DNA from 2 places in the Streptomyces sp. NBC_01474 genome. Region 1 is predicted to be linked to the other one. Evidence: predicted binding sites of a transcription regulator. Region 1 holds the regulator's gene; the other holds the start of a gene.
What was found. The regulator HrcA, encoded in region 1, represses chaperone genes, less so after heat shock. The targets are predictions, from matches to a motif close to TTNGCACTCNGNNNNNCNGAGTGCNAA.

Region 1 (3,405 bases):
CCATGGCGGGGTGAAGTCGGGGGAGTACTGGCGCATTCGAACGACGATAGGAAGAAGGTGCGGTCCGAGGGTCACGACACGCCGAAACGCGCCGCCAGCGCGGCACGCTGCGCACGGACAAACTCCGCATTCACCGCAGCTCCGTGCCCGGGGACGTACACGGCATCTTCACCGCCCAGTTCCAGCAGCCGGTCCAGGGCGGCCGGCCAGCGGCTCGGCACCGCGTCACGGCCCGCCTGCGGCTCGCCCGACTCCTCGACCAGATCGCCGCAGAAGACGACCTCGGGCGTGCCCGGTACCAGGACCGCCAGGTCGTGCCCGCTGTGCGCCGGGCCCATGTTCGCGAGCAGCACCTGGAGCCCGCCGCCCAGATCGAGCGTCCACTCCCCGCACACCCGGTGGTGCGGCACGACGAGCACGTCAGCGGCCTCGGCCGCCTCCTCGTGCGGCACGCCGTGCGCCACCGCGGACGCCCGCAGCTCGTCACGGCCCCGCGTGAACACCGTGTCGATGCCCGCGGCGCCGTACACCTCGACACCGGCGAACGCCGCCGTGCCGAGAACGTGATCGAAATGGGGGTGCGTCAGCGCGATATGCGTCACGCGCGCGTGCGGGCCGATGAGGCGCCGGGTGTCCGCCCGCAGCGCCGCACCCTCACGAAGTGATGAACCCGTGTCGACGAGCAACGCCGCCCCGTCGCCCACGACAAGGCCCGTCGTGCAGTCCCAGCCCGGCAGCCGGACCCGCCCCGCCCGAGCGGACAGCTCCTCCCAGCCCACCGCATTCCAGTCCAGGTCGTCCATGGGGCCGACGCTAGCGCCCTTGCCGGGCCCGTACCCACCGGCCGTACACTGACTCGGAGACCATTGGCACTCGGCCGCACCGAGTGCCAGCCGCGGACGACACAGCTGGAGGTGCGCGCGAATGCTCAGTGAACGCAGGCTCGAAGTGCTGCGCGCCATCGTCCAGGACTACGTGGGGACCGAGGAGCCGGTCGGCTCCAAGGCGCTCACCGAGCGGCACAGCCTCGGCGTCTCACCGGCGACGGTGCGCAACGACATGGCGGCGCTCGAGGAGGAGGGCTTCATCGCCCAGCCCCACACGAGCGCCGGGCGGATCCCGACCGACAAGGGCTACCGCCTGTTCGTGGACAAGCTGACGGCGGTCAAGCCGATGACGGGGCCCGAGCGCCGCGCCATCCAGAACTTCCTCGACGGCGCCGTCGACCTCGACGACGTCGTCGGCCGGACCGTGCGGCTGCTCGCGCAGCTGACGCGGCAGGTCGCCGTGGTGCAGTACCCGTCCCTGACGCGGTCCACCGTGCGCCACGTGGAACTGCTCTCGCTCGCCGCCGCCCGCCTGATGCTCGTACTGATCACGGACACGGGGCGGGTCGAGCAGCGGATGATCGACTGCCCGGCGCCGTTCGGCGAGACCTCTCTCGCCGATCTACGGGCCCGGCTCAACAGCAGGGTCGCGGGACGCCGCTTCGCGGACGTGCCGCAGCTGGTGCAGGACCTGCCGGAGTCCTTCGACACGGAGGACCGCGGCACGGTCGCGACGGTGCTCTCCACTTTGCTGGAGACGCTCGTCGAAGAGACCGAGGAGCGGCTGATGATCGGCGGCACCGCCAATCTCACCCGCTTCGGACATGACTTTCCCCTCACCATCCGGCCCGTGCTGGAGGCACTGGAGGAGCAGGTCGTGCTCCTCAAGCTCCTTGGTGAGGTCAACGATTCGGGCATGGCCGTACGGATCGGTCATGAGAACGCCCATGAGGGACTCAGCTCAACCTCCGTGGTCTCGGTCGGCTACGGTTCGGGCAGCGAGGCAGTCGCCAAGCTCGGCGTGGTCGGACCGACCCGCATGGACTATCCGGGAACGATGGGAGCAGTACGCGCAGTGGCACGTTACGTCGGACAGATCCTGGCGGAGTCGTAAGTGGCCACGGACTACTACGCCGTACTCGGCGTGCGCCGCGACGCCTCCCAGGACGAGATCAAGAAGGCCTTCCGCAGGCTGGCCCGTGAGCTTCACCCGGACGTCAATCCGGACCCGAAGACACAGGAGCGGTTCAAGGAGATCAACGCCGCCTACGAGGTGTTGTCGGACCCGCAGAAGAAGCAGGTCTACGACCTCGGGGGCGACCCCCTCTCGCAGGCGGGCGGAGGCGGGGCCGGTGGCTTCGGCGCCGGCGGCTTCGGGAACTTCTCCGACATCATGGACGCGTTCTTCGGAACGGCGTCCCAGCGTGGTCCCCGGTCGCGCACACGCCGCGGCCAGGACGCCATGATCCGGCTCGAGATCGAGCTGGACGAGGCCGCCTTCGGGACCACCAAGGACATCCAGGTCGACACGGCCATCGTCTGTACGACCTGCAGCGGCGAGGGTGCCGCGCCCGGCACGTCCGCGCAGACCTGTGACATGTGCCGCGGCCGCGGCGAGGTGTCCCAGGTCACGCGGTCCTTCCTGGGCCAGGTCATGACCTCGCGGCCGTGCCCGCAGTGCCAGGGCTTCGGCACGGTCGTGCCGACGCCGTGCCCGGAGTGCGCCGGCGACGGCCGCATCCGCTCGCGGCGCACGCTCACCGTGAAGATCCCGGCCGGCGTCGACAACGGCACGCGGATCCAGCTCGCGGGCGAGGGCGAGGTCGGCCCCGGCGGCGGTCCCGCCGGTGACCTGTACGTCGAGATCCACGAGCTGCCGCACCCCGTCTTCCAGCGGCGCGGCGACGATCTGCACTGCACCGTCACCATCCCGATGACGGCCGCGGCGCTCGGCACCAAGGTGCCGCTCGAGACGCTCGACGGCCTGGAGGAGATCGACATCCGGCCGGGCACGCAGTCCGGTCAGTCGGTCCCGCTGCACGGGCGCGGCATCACGCACCTGCGCGGCGGCGGCCGCGGCGACCTCATCGTGCACGTGGAGGTCCTGACGCCGACGAAGCTGGACGCCGAGCAGGAGCGGGTGCTGCGTGAGCTGTCGAAGTTGCGCGGCGAGGAACGTCCCACGGGGCAGTTCCAGCCCGGCCAGCAGGGGCTGTTCTCGCGGCTCAAGGACGCGTTCAACGGGCGCTGACCGAGCCCGGCGTACACAAGAAGCAGGGACCACGTCCCCCGCATCACGCGTGGCACATGCCACGCGGAAGGGCCGATTCGGTCCGATGCGGGGGACGTGGCACGATGCGGTCATGTCCCCCACGCTGACCGATCTCTGTCACTATCCGATCGTGCAGGCACCCATGGCGGGCGGTGCCTCCTGTCCGCAGCTCGCCGCCGCCGTGTCGGAGGCCGGCGGGCTCGGATTCCTCGCCGCCGGGTACAAAACCGCCGACGGGATGTACCAGGAGATCAAGCAGGTACGGGGGCTGACCAACCAGCCGTTCGGCGTGAACCTCTTCATGCC
Region 2 (3,405 bases), 2.1 Mb from region 1:
CCAGCGCAGCGGCTCGACGGCGGCGCGGCGCACGACCGCGACACCGGTGGCCTCGTCGCCGGTCTTGTCGAGGTTGCCCTCGAGGATCTTGACGGCGTGCACCAGAGCGGAGCCACCACCGGAGACGATGCCCTCCTCGACCGCGGCGCGGGTCGCGGAGATGGCGTCCTCCAGACGGTGCTTCTTCTCCTTGAGCTCCACCTCGGTGGCGGCGCCGACCTTGATCACGCACACGCCGCCGGCGAGCTTCGCGAGGCGCTCCTGGAGCTTCTCGCGGTCCCAGTCGGAGTCCGTGTTCTCGATCTCGGCCTTGATCTGGTTGACGCGGCCCTCGACGTCGCCCTTGACGCCGCCACCGTCGACGATCGTGGTGTCGTCCTTGGTGATGGTCACGCGGCGAGCGGTGCCGAGCACGTCCAGACCGGCCTGGTCGAGCTTGAGGCCGACCTCCTCGGCGATGACGGTGGCACCGGTGAGGGTGGCCATGTCGCCGAGCATCGCCTTGCGGCGGTCACCGAAGCCGGGCGCCTTGACGGCGACGGCGTTGAACGTGCCGCGGATCTTGTTCACGACCAGGGTCGACAGGGCCTCGCCCTCGACGTCCTCGGCGATGATCAGCAGCGGCTTGGAGCCACCGGCCTGGATGACCTTCTCGAGCAGCGGCAGCATGTCCTGGATGGAGGAGATCTTGCCCTGGTTGATCAGGATGTACGGGTCCTCGAGCACGGCCTCCATGCGCTCCTGGTCCGTCACGAAGTACGGAGACAGGTAGCCCTTGTCGAACGCCATGCCCTCGGTGAAGTCCAGCTCCAGACCGAAGGTGTTGGACTCCTCGACGGTGATGACACCGTCCTTGCCGACCTTGTCCATCGCCTCGGCGATAAGCTCGCCGACCTGCGAGTCCTGGGCGGACAGACCGGCGACGGCGGCGATGTCGGCCTTGTCCTCGATCGGGCGGGCGGTCGCGAGGAGCTCCTCGGACACGGCCTTGACCGCGGCGTCGATGCCCTTCTTCAGGGCGGCCGGGGAAGCGCCGGCGGCAACGTTGCGCAGGCCTTCCTTGACCAGGGCCTGGGCGAGCACGGTGGCGGTGGTGGTGCCGTCACCCGCGATGTCGTTGGTCTTGGTCGCCACCTCCTTCACCAGCTGGGCGCCAAGGTTCTCGTACGGGTCGTCGAGCTCGACCTCGCGGGCGATCGTGACACCGTCGTTGGTGATGGTGGGAGCGCCGAACTTCTTGTCGATGACGACGTTGCGGCCCTTGGGACCGATCGTCACCTTGACCGTGTCGGCAAGCTTGTTGACGCCGCGCTCGAGGGCGCGACGGGCGTCCTCGTCGAACTTCAGGATCTTCGCCATGGAGCTGTTAGTCCTCTCGAACGAACTGCGCCCCCGACGCCCGGCATGCTGAGAAAAGTCGCAGCTGAGTAGCGGGGTGCCAGGGGCGCAGAACTAAAACAGTGGGTGAGTTACTTCTCGACGATCGCGAGCACGTCGCGAGCCGAGAGGACGAGGTACTCCTCGCCGTTGTACTTCACCTCGGTGCCGCCGTACTTGCTGTACAGCACGATGTCGCCGGCCTGCACGTCGAGCGGCAGGCGCTCGCCGTTCTCGAAGCGACCCGGGCCCACGGCGAGGACGACGCCCTCCTGGGGCTTCTCCTTCGCGGTGTCCGGGATGACCAGGCCAGAGGCGGTGGTCTGCTCGGCGTCGAGCGGCTGGACCACAATGCGGTCCTCGAGCGGCTTGATGGCAACCTTGGAGCTGGTGGTCGTCACGATCCGACCTCCCCCTTCGGAGATCACGGGGTTAACTGTCTGAGGTGGCGACCAGGTGGATCCGTCGTCGCGGGTGCCGGACCTGCCCGTCGCTATTGGCACTCTCCAGTGGGGAGTGCCAGGGCCGAGACTATGGCTGCGATTAGCACTCGGTCAAGCGGAGTGCCAATTCACTGAGGGCGAGTCTTCCCCGCGGCCCCTCCCGCCCGTCCGTCACAGGTAGTCCTCGAGCCTCCCCACCGTGAACCCCTGGGCCTGGATACGGCGCAGCAGCCGCGTCGTCGTCCCGGTGACCGTCGTCCCGCGCGGGTCGTCGCCGTCACGGAACTGGGCCCGGACGATGTCGCCGGGACGCAGCCGGCCCCCGTCCGCGTCACGCAGGTCGCCGCTCCCCACCGAGGCGCGCCACAGGACCACGACGTCGACCCCGCAGGTGGCGGCGGCACGCAGGGTGTTCTGGTCGTACTCGCCGAAGGGCGGGCGGAGGAGTCGGGGGCGGGTGCCGAAGCGGTTCTTCAGCCGGTCCTGCTGGCCGCAGATCTCGGAGTGCTGCTCGGCGTACGGGAGCGAGGGCAGGAAGTGGTGGTTCAGGGTCTGGTTCTGCACGCCCGCGCCGAAGTTCCGCAGCCTGCCGAAGTGGTCGTGGCCGGGGCCCGCGACACCGTCCGTGAGGAAGACGCTGACGGGCAGCCGCAGGTCGCGGACCATGTCGGCGAAGTGAGGGTCGCGGTCCACGCCGTCGTCGAAGGTCAGGAAGACGACGTGGTCCTTGGTGCGGACGTGGTCCACGACGGGCGGGAGCGCGTGCGGCCCCGGTCCCGCCCCGGCCGCGTGGCGCGCCGGGGGTCTCGGCGCCGGGGCGAGCGGCGCGGAGAGTCCCCAGCGGCGGTAGGCGTCCGGGGCGCGGCCGCCACGCGGAGTTGTGCCGTGCCGCGCGGGGGCGTGAAGAGGCGCGACGCGCCCCGGTCCCCCGCCCGCTCCCGCCTTCCAGGCCCCGAGCACACCCCACGACCCGCCCGCCGGACCGACGGCCGGTGTGGCCGCCGGTGCCGCGTCGTGCGAGTGGCGGACCTTCTCGGCCGCCTTCCTGCTGAGCCGCTCGATCGGGTCCACGGACTGGGCACACCCGGTGAGCAACGCGGGTACGAGGACACCGGCGGCCAGGGCGGCGGCGAGCAGCCGCCTGGGCCCGGTGCGCGCGGAGGCCCGTCGCGCCCGCACGGACATCACAGGTAGTCCTCCAGCCGGGCCACCGCGTACCCCTTGTCGGTCACGTACTTCATGAGCAGGCGGACCATGTCGGGCATGGTGCCCTTCCACTCCCCGCGGCCCCGGAAGTGGGTCAGGATGATGTCGCCGGGGTGCAGGTCCCGGTCCTCCTCGCGCCACTCGACGTGGTCGACGTACACCTCTTCGTTCCAGATCGGCGCGTACTTGATGCCGCAGGACTTGGCGGCGCGCAGCGTGTCCCGGTTGTAGTTGCCGTACGGCGGGCGGAAGAGGACGGGCCGCTCGCCGTACTGCTTCTGCATGATGTTCTGCATGCCGCAGATCTCGCGCTTCTGCCCCGCGTAGGACAGACCGGGCAGATACGGGTGCGTCAGCGTGTGGTTGTTCAGCGTGACGC

Region 2: groES (co-chaperone GroES) is a predicted target of HrcA. The motif match lies at 1,921-1,947, and genes of this name have one in related genera.

What each region holds. Positions count from the first base shown of each region.
Region 1 covers NZ_CP109449.1:6,954,065-6,957,469, forward strand. The annotation lists gene OG758_RS31705 (DUF3097 domain-containing protein) at 1-36, opposite strand, end outside; gene OG758_RS31710 (MBL fold metallo-hydrolase) at 72-803, opposite strand; gene hrcA (heat-inducible transcriptional repressor HrcA) at 925-1,941, shown strand; gene dnaJ (molecular chaperone DnaJ) at 1,942-3,078, shown strand; gene OG758_RS31725 (nitronate monooxygenase) at 3,191-3,405, shown strand, end outside.
Region 2 covers NZ_CP109449.1:4,854,340-4,857,744, forward strand. The annotation lists gene groL (chaperonin GroEL) at 1-1,359, opposite strand, end outside; gene groES (co-chaperone GroES) at 1,470-1,778, opposite strand; gene OG758_RS22120 (polysaccharide deacetylase family protein) at 1,992-3,005, opposite strand; gene OG758_RS22125 (polysaccharide deacetylase family protein) at 3,005-3,405, opposite strand, start outside.